One region of the Mesobacillus sp. LC4 genome, then DNA from elsewhere that is predicted to be linked to it. Evidence: riboswitches for the same ligand, from Rfam matches in the RefSeq annotation. Region 1 holds a riboswitch; the other holds the start of a gene.
What was found. A riboswitch is a leader RNA that binds a small molecule or an ion and turns the genes downstream of it on or off. The one in region 1 is predicted to bind thiamine pyrophosphate.
Positions count from the first base shown of each region.

Region 1 (6,211 bases):
TAGGCGATATCGACAATTTCCTTCACCGGTTCGATTTTATCCTTCATATTGTAATACTGGTCACTCATTTCAAGCTCAATGCGGGTCTCGCCATAAGTCAGTCTCAATTCATTGGTGATCTTCTGCATCAAGTCCTTGCGTGCCTGGAAGCTGTCACCGTCAAAATCTCGGATGATATAGTGAAGCGTTGTTTCCTCGACATCACCGTTGATCGAGCTAAGATGGAAAAAGCCTTCATATCCCTCGGTGTGTTCCGGTGCTTCTTCTGCAGGAAGCTTGCTGTTGAATTCCATTGCGATTTTGGCTGAGTTCACCATTTTTCCTTTTGCTGTTCCCGGGTGGACGTTCTTGCCTTTAAAAGTCACCTTCGCGCTTGCTGCATTAAAGCTTTCATACTCCAGCTCGCCTAGCGGGCCGCCATCGATAGTATAAGCGAACTTCGCATTGAAAGCTTCCACATCGAACTTATGAGGGCCTCTGCCAATTTCCTCATCTGGTGTGAATGCAACACGGATCTTACCATGCTTGATTTCCGGATGCTGAATCAAATAAGCCATCGCTGTCATGATTTCGGCGATTCCAGCTTTATTGTCAGCTCCAAGCAGCGTCGTTCCGTCAGTGGTGATCAGGGTATGTCCTTTATACTGAGGCAGCTCTGGAAAATCAGCAGGTGACAGGATGATATTCTGTTCCTTGTTCAGGACAATCTGATTGCCATCGAAGTTTTCAACAATCTGTGGATTTACATTTTTTCCGGTAAAATCAGTTGCTGTATCAACATGAGCGAGGAAGCCGATCGTTGGCACATTCTTATCTGTATTGGCAGGAAGGGTGGCCATCACATAACCATGGTCGTCAATACTGACTTCCTCCATGCCGATTGTTTTCAACTCTTCGACCAGCATATTGGCAAGCGTTAGTTGTCCAGCTGTCGATGGGGTGGTTTCACTGTCTTCATTCGATTGAGTATCCACTTTTACATAAGAGGTGAATCTTTCAATAATCTCGTTTTTCATTTCCTGTCATCTCCTATTTACTATGTATATTTTCATATTAGCATAGATCGACGGGAACACCATTTTAAAAAGAATGAAAATTCCATTTTTTGTGAGTATAATATATAGAAAAGGAGGATGGGAAATTTGGGTTATGTGTTCACGGCTATTGTGCTGTTTGTGGTGTTTTATTCGATTTTTAAAATGATACGGTCAGGAAAAATGCCAAGCAATAACTATACTCCATTCGATGACCTTGCCGAAGGGAAAAAGAAAGAAGATTGATCCTGTTTATGTCAAAGAGCCAATCACAATCAAAAATATCTCAAGCTTCCCTGAAATCAATCAGACTGGAAAAATGGCTGAATATGTACTTTTCACTTTACATATATAAGAGTTAAGGCTAGGATAAAGACAAATGAATATTGATGTACTACTAGGGGTGCCCTGCTGCGGGCTGAGAGGAAGACACTAAGTCTTTTAACCCTTCGGACCTGATCTGGGTAATACCAGCGTAGGAAAGTAGTGTGAGAGAAGTTTTCTTACTTTGCTTTTAAGCCAGGTCCATTTATGGATCTGGCTTTTTATTTTGAGGTAACGAAGTGTATTCTACTTCGAGAATTGTCCAGCTCCAGCGCCTAGCCCCTCGAGTCGCTTGTCTAGTGTCGCCTCCTAGAAACTCCGAAACTTCAACTCCGCCGACAGAAGCAAAAAGCGCTTCTTTGTCGGAGTCTCCAGTTTCTGCGTTTCTGGGCAGTCGGCTATACATTTCGATTTCGGTCCGGCCAATGAAGTCAAAGAACGACTTCACCGGTCGGCCCTCCAGCGCTTGTCGGGGCTGACCAAGGCGCTTGCGCTTTTATTTTTCAAGGAGGGATCAGGATGGAAAAAAGAGAGATTGCTGGCTTGCTAGAAAAAGTCAGGAGGGAGAATCCGCTTGTACATAATATCACCAATGTTGTGGTCACCAATTTTACGGCTAATGGACTGCTGGCGTTAGGCGCATCTCCCGTGATGGCCTATGCACACGAGGAAGTTGCCGAAATGGCAGGCATGGCGGGGAGCCTTGTACTGAACATCGGAACATTGCGCCCGGAAGTTGTAGAGTCGATGCTGCTTGCAGGGAGTGCCGCAAATAAACATGGAGTACCAGTCATTCTTGATCCGGTGGGCGCCGGGGCGACTGCTTATCGGACCGAAACAGCAAGAAGGCTGATGCAAGAATTAGAGATTTCGATTATCAGGGGAAATGCTGCGGAAATAGCGAATGTTGCCGGTGAAACCTGGAGCATACGAGGCGTTGATGCCGGAGAATCAGATGGGGATGTAATCGAACTGGCTGAATCCGCTGCTCAAAAATTGAACACGATTGTGGCTTTGACAGGGAAAGAAGATGTTATTACAGACGGGAAATCAACGTTTGTCGTCCGCAATGGTCACCCCATCCTTACGAAGGTGACGGGCACTGGATGTCTGCTGACATCAGTTATTGGGGCATTCACAGCAGTTGAAAAGGATTTTCTCAAAGCAGCAACTGCTGCACTGACCATTTATGGAGTAGCAGCAGAGGCTGCCGCTGATAAAAGCGGCATGCTTGGACCGGGAAGTTTTCAAATGGAGCTCCTGAACCAGCTGTACCACTTGGATACTGAGGAAATCTTTAATAGAAGTTCTTTTTACAAAAGGAGGTAATTGATGATGAAAAAAGCATTGACAATCGCAGGATCGGACAGCGGAGGCGGAGCCGGAATCCAGGCAGACCTGAAAACGTTCCAGGAGCTGGGTGTATACGGAATGTCCGCATTGACAGCAGTAACAGCGCAAAACACTCTGGGTGTGCAAGAAGTTTTTCCAATGACCGCAGAGGCTGTGGCGAAACAAATCCAATCTGTTGGAGAGGACATTGGGACCGATGCCATAAAGACAGGGATGCTTTTTAACGCGGAAATCATCGAAGCTGTCGCGGAAAAAATAAAACAGTTCGGCTGGGAAAAGGTCGTAATCGATCCGGTCATGATTGCGAAAGGCGGAGCCTCGTTGCTTCAGCAGGAGGCGGTTTCAGCCTTGAAAAAAGATTTGCTCCCGCTTTGCCTCATCATCACTCCGAACATTCCTGAAGCTGAAGTTTTAATAGGCATGTCAATTAACAGCATGGATGAGAAAAAAGAAGCCGCAAAGCGGATCCATGAGCTTGGCGCGAAAAATGTGGTGATAAAAGGCGGACATGATGAGGAGGCGGTTCAATCTGTTGATGTCCTGTTCGACGGCAGGGATTTCACCTTTTTTTCCTCTCCAAGAATCAGTACGAAAAACACCCATGGTACAGGTTGTACTTTTTCCGCTGCGATTACGGCACAGCTGGCGAAAGGGGCTTCGGTCCAAGAAGGAGTTTCTGTGGCGAAGGATTTCATCCAGGCTGCCATCGCCAACCCGCTGCCTATCGGGAATGGACATGGACCTACCAACCATTGGGCCTACAATATGAAAAAGGAAAGTGGGGTCAGCTCATGGCAAGAATCAGTCCTGAACAAATGAGAAGCATGCTGAAGCTTTATTTTATTGCTGGCAGCACGAATTGTTTTAAGGATCCTGTTAAAGTGCTTGAAGAAGCGATTCGCGGGGGCATCACGATTTTTCAGTACCGTGAAAAAGGAGAAGGCTGTCTAGAGAAAATTGAAAAGCTGGAGCTGGGCAAGAATTTACAAAGACTCTGCCTGGACAATGGCATTCCCTTCATTGTGAACGATGATCTTGAACTGGCCCTCGAGCTTGATGCGGATGGTGTTCATATCGGCCAGGAGGATGAGGACACTGCTCAGGTCCGCGGAAAAATTGGAAATAAGATACTTGGAGTTTCTGTACACAATCTGGAGGAAGCTGAAAAGGCAAAGCTTGCAGGTGCGGATTATTTTGGGGTTGGGCCGATTTTTCCAACGGCAACAAAGAAGGATACAAGAGCAGTGCAGGGAACAGTATTTCTAGAGCAGCTAAAAGACTTTGGCGTACCGATTGTCGGGATCGGCGGTATCAATGCGGATAATACAGGAGCCGTAATGGCTGCCGGTGCAGATGGAGTTTCTGTGATCACAGCGATCAGCCAAGCTGAAGATGTCAAAGAAGCAGCAGTCAGACTTAAAGAGAAAGTACTGCGGAGGTAGAAAATGAGACAGACACAAAAGCTTACCCTCACCGCCATGATGATGGCGATAGGTACATTGACAAGCCATATGTTATTCATCCCGCTCGGAATCGTCAAGGTGTTTCCGGTGCAGCATTTTATCAATGTTTTGTCAGCCGTACTGCTTGGACCGTATTACGCTGTTGCCCAGGCATTTGGCATCTCTTTGCTGAGGAATATGATGGGCACAGGTTCAGTTTTCGCTTTTCCTGGCAGCATGATCGGTGCTCTTCTGGCTGCCTATTTGTATAAAAAGACAAAGAAAATGGAGTTTGCTTTTGCGGGAGAAGTAGTTGGCACCGGTATTATTGGAGCGATTGCCAGCTATCCGATTGCTACATTGTTCCTTGGTAAGGAAGCAGCTTTATTTGGAATGGTACCGGCATTCTTTGCCAGCTCGCTTGCGGGTGCAGCAATCGGCTTCGCTCTTCTGAAAGTTTTCATGAAAAATGCCGCAGGAAGATTGGAGATGACCAACAGGATGTAGTCTGGAAATGATTTCATCCTGTTGCCTTTAGCTGGAAAACGGAGAACTCCTGCTATATGATTATAAATAGATTCATATATACCAGCTGAAAAGGGTGACAATTCTTGAGCACAGAGAACAAGCTTGGATTGGTAGTGGACGTTGAGACAACTGGACTGGGTCCAGATTCGGATGAAATCATAGAATTAGCGCTTAAGCTGTTCTCTTTTCATGAAGAGACAGGGGAAATTATTGATATAGTAGATGAAGATTCATATTTGAGGGAGCCACTGTCGACAACGGCACAGAGAAACTATGACAGGGCGTACCGAATTCATGGAATCCATTATGATATGGTCCGCGGAAAAACATTTTACGATGAGAAGATTATGGATTTCTTCAATCGCACCGATGCGATCTTTGCGCATAACGCTTCCTTTGACAGAAGCTTTTTATTCAGGATGTATCCGGAAGTCAATGAGATGAAGTGGTATTGCACGATGAAGAATGTCAAATGGAAGAATCATGGCTTCCCAAACAGCAAGTTGCTCACCTTATTGCAGGCGCATAATATTTCAAAATTCCAGACACACAGAGCGATGGATGATATTACATATTTGACGGAACTCTTGAAACAGCAAAATCCGAACGGCGATTATTATTTAAAAGAAGTGCTGGAATATGGCCCGATGCGCAAATACCAGCCTGCCCAAAAACAGAGAAGAAGAATGTTCTACTAGGAAAGGTGCCTGATTTCAGGCACCTTTTCAATATTTAAAGGACATATACATATACGCTCAGAAAGTGGGCGGTGCTTCCGAGCATGATGAAGATGTGGAAGATTTCATGGAAGCCCAGGTGCTTGGATCGAAGGAAATCAGGCTTCAAAGCATAAATGACTCCGCCAATCGTGTACATGATTCCCCCGATTACCAGCAAGGAAATTCCTCCTTTGCTGAGCACAGAGGAGAGGGGAGAAACGACGAAAATAACCATCCAGCCCATGACAATATAGATAGAGGTCGACAGCCATCTCGGACTCCTGAACCAAATCATTTTAAAAAGAATTCCGCATAGTGCAGCGAAAGTGATGATGCCGAATAATGTCCAGCCTGTCACTCCATTGAGACTGATCAGGCAAAATGGAGTATAGGTACCGGCAATCAGGACGAAAATCATCGAATGGTCAATTTTCCTAAGGAAGGCGATGACGCTATCTTTGCTGATGACCATATGGTAGGTAGCGGATGCCGTATAGAGAAGGATCATGCTGATGCCGAAAATCGTGACGGAAGTAATGGCGAGTGCCGATCCTGTCGTGATTGAAGCTTTGATCACGAGGGCAAGGAGTCCTGCAAAGGATAGTAAGGCACCAGCCAGATGGGTGAGGCCGTTGATTGGTTCGCGGATGTAGCTGTTCATTTTTAAACCTCCATATCATTTAATATAGTTTTAATAACTATATATAATAATATATACATTATGATATGTAGTCAATGTTTACGTCTTTATTTTTTTGCATTATAATAAAATAAAAACATGAGGAGTTTATAGTGGATAATTTAGAACAGT
Region 1 is NZ_JBGCUB010000003.1:119,729-125,939, reverse strand. It holds gene pepT (peptidase T) at 1-1,016, opposite strand, end outside; gene AB5I83_RS11490 (hypothetical protein) at 1,143-1,280, shown strand; TPP riboswitch at 1,424-1,533, shown strand; gene AB5I83_RS11485 (hypothetical protein) at 1,564-1,806, opposite strand; gene thiM (hydroxyethylthiazole kinase) at 1,878-2,687, shown strand; gene thiD (bifunctional hydroxymethylpyrimidine kinase/phosphomethylpyrimidine kinase) at 2,691-3,530, shown strand; gene thiE (thiamine phosphate synthase) at 3,503-4,153, shown strand; gene thiW (energy coupling factor transporter S component ThiW) at 4,157-4,660, shown strand; gene AB5I83_RS11460 (exonuclease domain-containing protein) at 4,765-5,379, shown strand; gene trhA (PAQR family membrane homeostasis protein TrhA) at 5,414-6,061, opposite strand; gene AB5I83_RS11450 (DUF1836 domain-containing protein) at 6,193-6,211, shown strand, end outside.

Region 2 (6,211 bases), on a different contig from region 1:
AAGTATTCCAGATTATGCAAAGGGATTTTTCATGTCGAGTTTTGTTGCCGTTCTTATTTCATTTTTAATAATCGGAAGGAATCTGAAATATAGAAAGAACGCTAGTTAGACATTTTCTGAGATGCTGAACTATACGATTCTATCCCTATTTTATTGATAGAACTTTACCGTAATTTTCATTTTTCGTTTGAAGGTAAACAGTAACTTTGCGCTACCATTAATGATGGGGTGAAAATATGCTATCAAATATGGGCGCACCAGCTTTTGTTTTAATTTTTAATATTGTTTTTTTGATTGTAAGTGTATTTATTATGTATTTAGTCATTACAAAAGCAGTGAAGAACGGGATTAACCAATCAGTTGTGGGCCAATTTATCGAAAAGAATTCTAGACTCAATGGCAATAGAAGTGATTTAGATAATGACAAGTAATTTATTTTTTGCTATAGGCGGTGATCCAGAAGGATAATCGCCTTTTTTGTAGAAAAACACAGAATGAGTATTAGAAATTGAAATTAGTATAGGGAGAAAGAAAGTGAAAAAGTCTGTCTTTATTTTATTTAGCACTATTATAGTCATATTAACTGGCTGTATTAACGATTCAGCTAGTGAGTCAGTGAAAGAAGAAAAGAAAACAGATTATTTTAATTTAGTTATTGAGAGTGATAAAAATATATATCGGCAGGACAAAGACATTCAGATTAGTTCTTACTTAGAATATTTCAGTAAAAATGACTTAAAGTTAGATCCTAAGCCTACAATCACAATTGTTGTTAGAAATTATAAAGATGGAGAGATAGTCGAAAAAATTGACTTTGATCCAATTGAAGAAACAATAAAAGAAGGAGAAAAGTTTTCGAAGACAATCGATAATATTACCCTTGAAATGGGGAAATACGATGCATTTGTCCAAGTTACGCCATTCTCGGTTGGTTCAGATCAGTTTAATTTAAGTACAGCACCTATTATTTTAGAAGTGAGATAAAGGCTAAGGAGTTGTAAACCTAAAAGCATTACTTATTTAGGTTTGCGGATTTTTTTTAAACAAAAGGAGCAATTAAGTTTAAAAGTGGGTTTTTATTTATCTATTTAAATTTTATAGAGTATGGTTTTATTACTAAGGTCATTGGAGTGTGTTTTGTGGAAAAAGGTAAGATTATTGTTTTGAACGGTGTATCAAGTTCAGGGAAATCAACTTTAGCGAAGGAAATAACCAAGTTACTTCCTGACTTTTTTAAATTCAGCGTGGATGATTATGATTTAGTCATTGAAAAGATGGAAGATAGGGAAAACGAGCGGCTAATCCCTATTGAAACCGAATATTTTTATTATAGAAATGCGGTAATGTTCTCAGATCGAGGGGTTAATTTGATACTAGACCAAATCCTCCATGACCCCACTACGTTACAAAATTTTTATGAAACGCTAAAGTCTTACCCAATCCTCCTTGTGGGAGTTCATTGTTCTGCCGAGGAGCTTAATCGAAGAGAGGAGTTAAGAGGAAACCGTCGAATGGGCCAAGCAATTTCTCAACTCAGTTTTGTGCATAAACAAGAAATTTATGATATTGAGGTAAATACGTACACCCACTCAATGATGGAATGTGCAAAAGAAATTGTAGATTGTTTGGAAAGTGATACACCATTATTAGGATTTGAAAAATCGCTTGAGCAATTCGAGTCGTCAAGGAGTAGTATTAAATAACTATTCAAAACATAATTTCCTCGCTTTAGAAGGAAAGAAGCAAAGGATGCGACAGTCACGTATCCTTTGCTTCTTTTTAATGGGAAAAAATTATTAATGTAAGGTAGAATAACTTTATCTTATTTTGGGTTTACGAGAAAAGCTATAGGAAGCTTGTCATAAAGCCTTAAATTCCTTTTTTTGTACCCTTAATGAACCATAGGACTTATACTAAAATAAATATTTAGAAGATATGTTTTTTTATACAACAAAAGAGCGATTTTTTTAACAATAAAACCTATGAACAAATTCGGTATATTCCGCCAATGTCCATATCTTTTAATTTCTGGTTCATTAAAATTTTGTTTCTGTTCGGGGATTATTATGTTTAATCGAGGTGCATACGGGATTCTTAATCCATTTTATTAGCCTGAATCTATCAATTGCTGCATGTCGAAGAATGGGCAAACGAGGAGCTTCGATAGGGGGTATATACTATGACAGCTCATGCAAAAGGTGAAATTTCCGAGGTGAAAAATGCTTCAATTTAAAGACGAGTTTGAAAGAAAAGAAAGAAATTATAAGAAATACCTTTTTTTGTTTGTTATTACTGTTTTAATCCATACATTTATTGATTTTTTCGACTTGGGTATTGAAAATGTTTCTAAATTGCGTGTAGTTATCAGCTTATTATTTTATGGTGTGATCCTTTACTATGCACTGCGCAGGAAGATATGAGCAGAGGTAATGATCAAATTTTTCGTCTGGGTAAATATCATATTACTTATTATCATAATCACTGTTACTGTACTTGGATTTTAGTTCATAAAAGAGATGAACATAAAAAGGTTTCATGAGGTTTCGAAGCTGGTTAGTAAAATTCATAATTCCATTCATCCATTTTAGGAAGTGAAAAGGTGTTTGTTTATTATTTAATGCTCTTTATAGGAACTTTGTTAGTAATCATCGCATTATTTGGTTTTATTGGAATGTTTCGCGAGAAAGCCTACCCTGTATTAAAAATAGGGAAAATCATTTTAAGTCTTATAATGGGTGTTTTAATTCTGACGATTACTATTCCAAGTCTAAAATATGTTGTGATGAAGGAATATGATATCGTCAGTGGAGAATGTGTAATTGAAATAGATTCAGCAGGTCGTTCTTCATTAGCGGACTTTAAAATGCTGAATTCAGAAGAAATCTTTATATTCAGTGATATACCTGACCTTGATGCCTATGGAAGGTCAGTCCCTTATTATTGTGAGGTTACAGTCACAAAAGATCATATGGTTGAAATTGGGTATAAAATTTATGATGTCAAAACAAGAAAGTTAATTTTAACAAGTGAATAGGATTTCACAAATGCCTGAGTGATCTCTGGAATTACTGATCAATGAATTGTTTGACTTTTATGTAAATCAAAGGTAGAGTAATAGTGAATTTAATAGGAAGACCACTAGGGGAGCCATTTTATGGCTGAGACAGGAAGGATCCTGGACCCTTTGAACCTGATCTAGTTCATACTAGCGTAGGAAAGTGGAGTCTGTGCTGGGTAAATATCTATTATTCTGCCGCTCCATTTTTGGAGCGGTTTTTTTGTTGGATCGCTCCATTTAATGTCTTCCTAAAATAACTGATAGGAGGAATATTTATGAGTTTTTCAGCAGAATTGAGAAGAGAAGCAGCACCTATTTTTAATGCCATTTTTGAGCACCCTTTTGTAAAAGGGATTGCCAATGGAGATCTTATGCCCGAACAGTTGGTCCATTATGTTAAGCAGGATTTTGAATATTTGAGTTCTTTTATCCAGATCTACGGAATGGCCATTTCAAAATGTGAGACACGTGAAGATATGGAGATGTTCAATAAACAGATTTCCTTTATTTTGCACAGCGAAGTACACCCTCATAATAACTTTTGCCAGAATGCGGGAGTTTCTTATGATGAGTTACAGGGATATTCTTTAGCACCAGCTGCACATCAGTATATCCGGCATATGAAGAGCGTTGCCCATGAAGGAACATTGGGAGAGATTTTAGCTGTGCTATTGCCTTGCCCATGGACCTATTGGGAAATAGGAAAAAAGTTATTAAATGAAAAAAAGCCAGACAGTATGCATCCTTTCTATGAATGGATTCATTTTTACGGTGACCGCACCGATACGATTACTGAAAAATTCTGCGCTCGTCTGGATGAACTAGCAGAAGAAGCCTCTGAAAAAGAAAAAGAAAAAATGAGGGACCATTTTCTGCTTAGCTGCCAGCTTGAATATATGTTCTGGGACATGGCTTATAAACTGGAAGAATGGCCTGTCCCAATGGAATTAGTGACGGAAGGATAAAATTGAACAAGATGATACGGTGATCGTGTTAAAGGTGAAGATTGAAGACAAGGATTTAGGAAAGTAAGGGTTGTCCAATCAAGAGGTGCTTTTATCGAAGGAGGATAAAGGCACTTTTTGTTGAATTTTAAACAAGGAAAATAAATTTAATTCAACTTTACTAAAGTTTTTTTAAAAAAGGGGTTCTGTAAGTGGTAATTCCTGAAGTTGTCGATAAAGTCATAAAAGATTATATTAACCTATTAAATGAACATCTACCTGGCACCCTCGAAGGATTATATATACATGGTTCCATTGCTTTAGATGCCTACGTTGAAGGTTCTAGTGACATTGACTTTATCACGTTAACAAATCGCCGGTTAACAGTGCAAGATACAGAAGCTTTGTCTCATATTCATAGAACAATTGAGAACAAATATAATAAGCTAGAAATGGATGGAGTATATGCTCTTCGTGAGGATATGGGGAAACTAACCAATAACAATATTGAATTTCCGTACTATAACAATGGCGAACTGGCATTCGGCGATTATTTTAATTTCAATCCGATAACCTGGTGGGTTTTAAGGGAGAAAGGAATAAAGATTTTAGGACCAGAAATAGAGGGATTTCAGCTAGATATTCAGCCTCAAGTACTCACATCTTATGTACTTGAAAACATGAATTCCTACTGGAGAAATAGAGTTCAAATGGCAGAAGCATCTTTTGAACAGTTGATCCAGCTGCCGACACAACAAATTGATTTTGAAATAGAATGGACCGTTCTCGGCTTACTCCGTCAATTTTACACGATTAAGGAAAACGATATCGTTTCCAAGCTGGCCGCTGGTGAATATGGACTTACTCAGCTTCCAGTGGAATGGCATAATATTATCAAAGAAGCTATGAATATACGTAAAGGTGAAAAAGATAAGATTTTCAACTCAGAAAGGGATCGATTGGATCATGCTATAAGGTTCTCAAAATATCTCATTAATCAATGTAATGAATAGTGGAAAACAATCTCCATAAATGTGATACAAATAAAATTCACTCAAAAAAATCAGTCCAATTATTAGGACTGATTTTTTTGAAAGTTTAAACGCACCGAAATAATATCTTAAATTCCAGACTGCTTCTCATAATTCCTTAAAAGCATTCCATTTGCTTTTATCATGCCGAGCTTTTCGTAATAGGGGACTAAGTCATCGTCACAACACAAGTCAATCATATATATTTCAGCAAGTTCTGCCATCATTCGATGGACAAGTTCCTTGCCGATTCCTCTGTTTTTGTACTCAGGCAGCACTTCAAGGAAGGGGATATAGGCAGATAAAACTCCATCACTGACTGCTGTGATGAACCCAACAACTCGATCAGTATCTTTATCGATGGCTAAAACCACTGTGCTACTGTTCTTCAACAATTTTAGATGAGTCTCTGGACTTGGCGGTGTAGGCCACCCATCAAAAAAGCCTACCAGCATTTCAGGTGAAATATCTTCAAGCGAATATTTATATAACATGATTGATCAACTCCCGATTATTTTTTTGGCAGTCGATATGAATTAAAAGTAAAGTAACAAATCAGTGACCCTCCAGACATGATTCAATATTAGTATGATTCAATTTTTATTAGGGAAATCCTCCTGAAAACTTGAGAATTATTTCTCGGGAAAGCGCAGGATTTGACTTTATTTTCAGACTTTGTCGCTTTTTTGGTTATTGTGGCAAAGGGCATTTCTTGGTTCAGAAAGCTTTATTATTATTACCTACAAAGCTGTCCGAAGTAGCCTTAAGTTCAGACAGCTTTTCCCTGATTTCTTTGAAAGCTGTCTGATGTAGCCTTAAGTTCAGAAAGCTTTTCCCTGATTATCTTGAAAGCTGTCTGAAGTAGCTCTAAGTTCGGACAACTTTTCAGTGATTTCCTTGAAAGCTGTCTGAAGTAGCTCTATGTTCGGACAGCTTTCCCCTGATTACCTTGAAAGCTGTCCGAGGTAGACTCGAGTTCGGACAACTTTTCCCTGATTTCCAAGAAAGCTGTCTGAAGTAGACTCAAGTTCGGACAACTTTTCAGTGATTTCCTCAAAAACTGTCTGAAGTGGGCCCGGTTTCGGACAACTTCTCCCTGATTACCTTGAAAGCTGTCTGAAGTAGCCCTAAGTTCGGACAGCTTATCCCTGATATCCTTGAAAGCTGTCTGAAGTAGC
Region 2 is NZ_JBGCUB010000001.1:1,247,761-1,253,971, reverse strand. It holds gene AB5I83_RS06425 (hypothetical protein) at 1-109, shown strand, start outside; gene AB5I83_RS06420 (hypothetical protein) at 535-984, shown strand; gene AB5I83_RS06415 (chloramphenicol phosphotransferase CPT family protein) at 1,140-1,703, shown strand; gene AB5I83_RS06410 (hypothetical protein) at 2,600-3,034, shown strand; TPP riboswitch at 3,131-3,234, shown strand; gene tenA (thiaminase II) at 3,334-4,023, shown strand; gene AB5I83_RS06400 (aminoglycoside adenylyltransferase domain-containing protein) at 4,215-5,015, shown strand; gene AB5I83_RS06395 (GNAT family N-acetyltransferase) at 5,123-5,527, opposite strand.
Region 2: another riboswitch for thiamine pyrophosphate. It lies ahead of tenA (thiaminase II); the one in region 1 lies ahead of thiM (hydroxyethylthiazole kinase).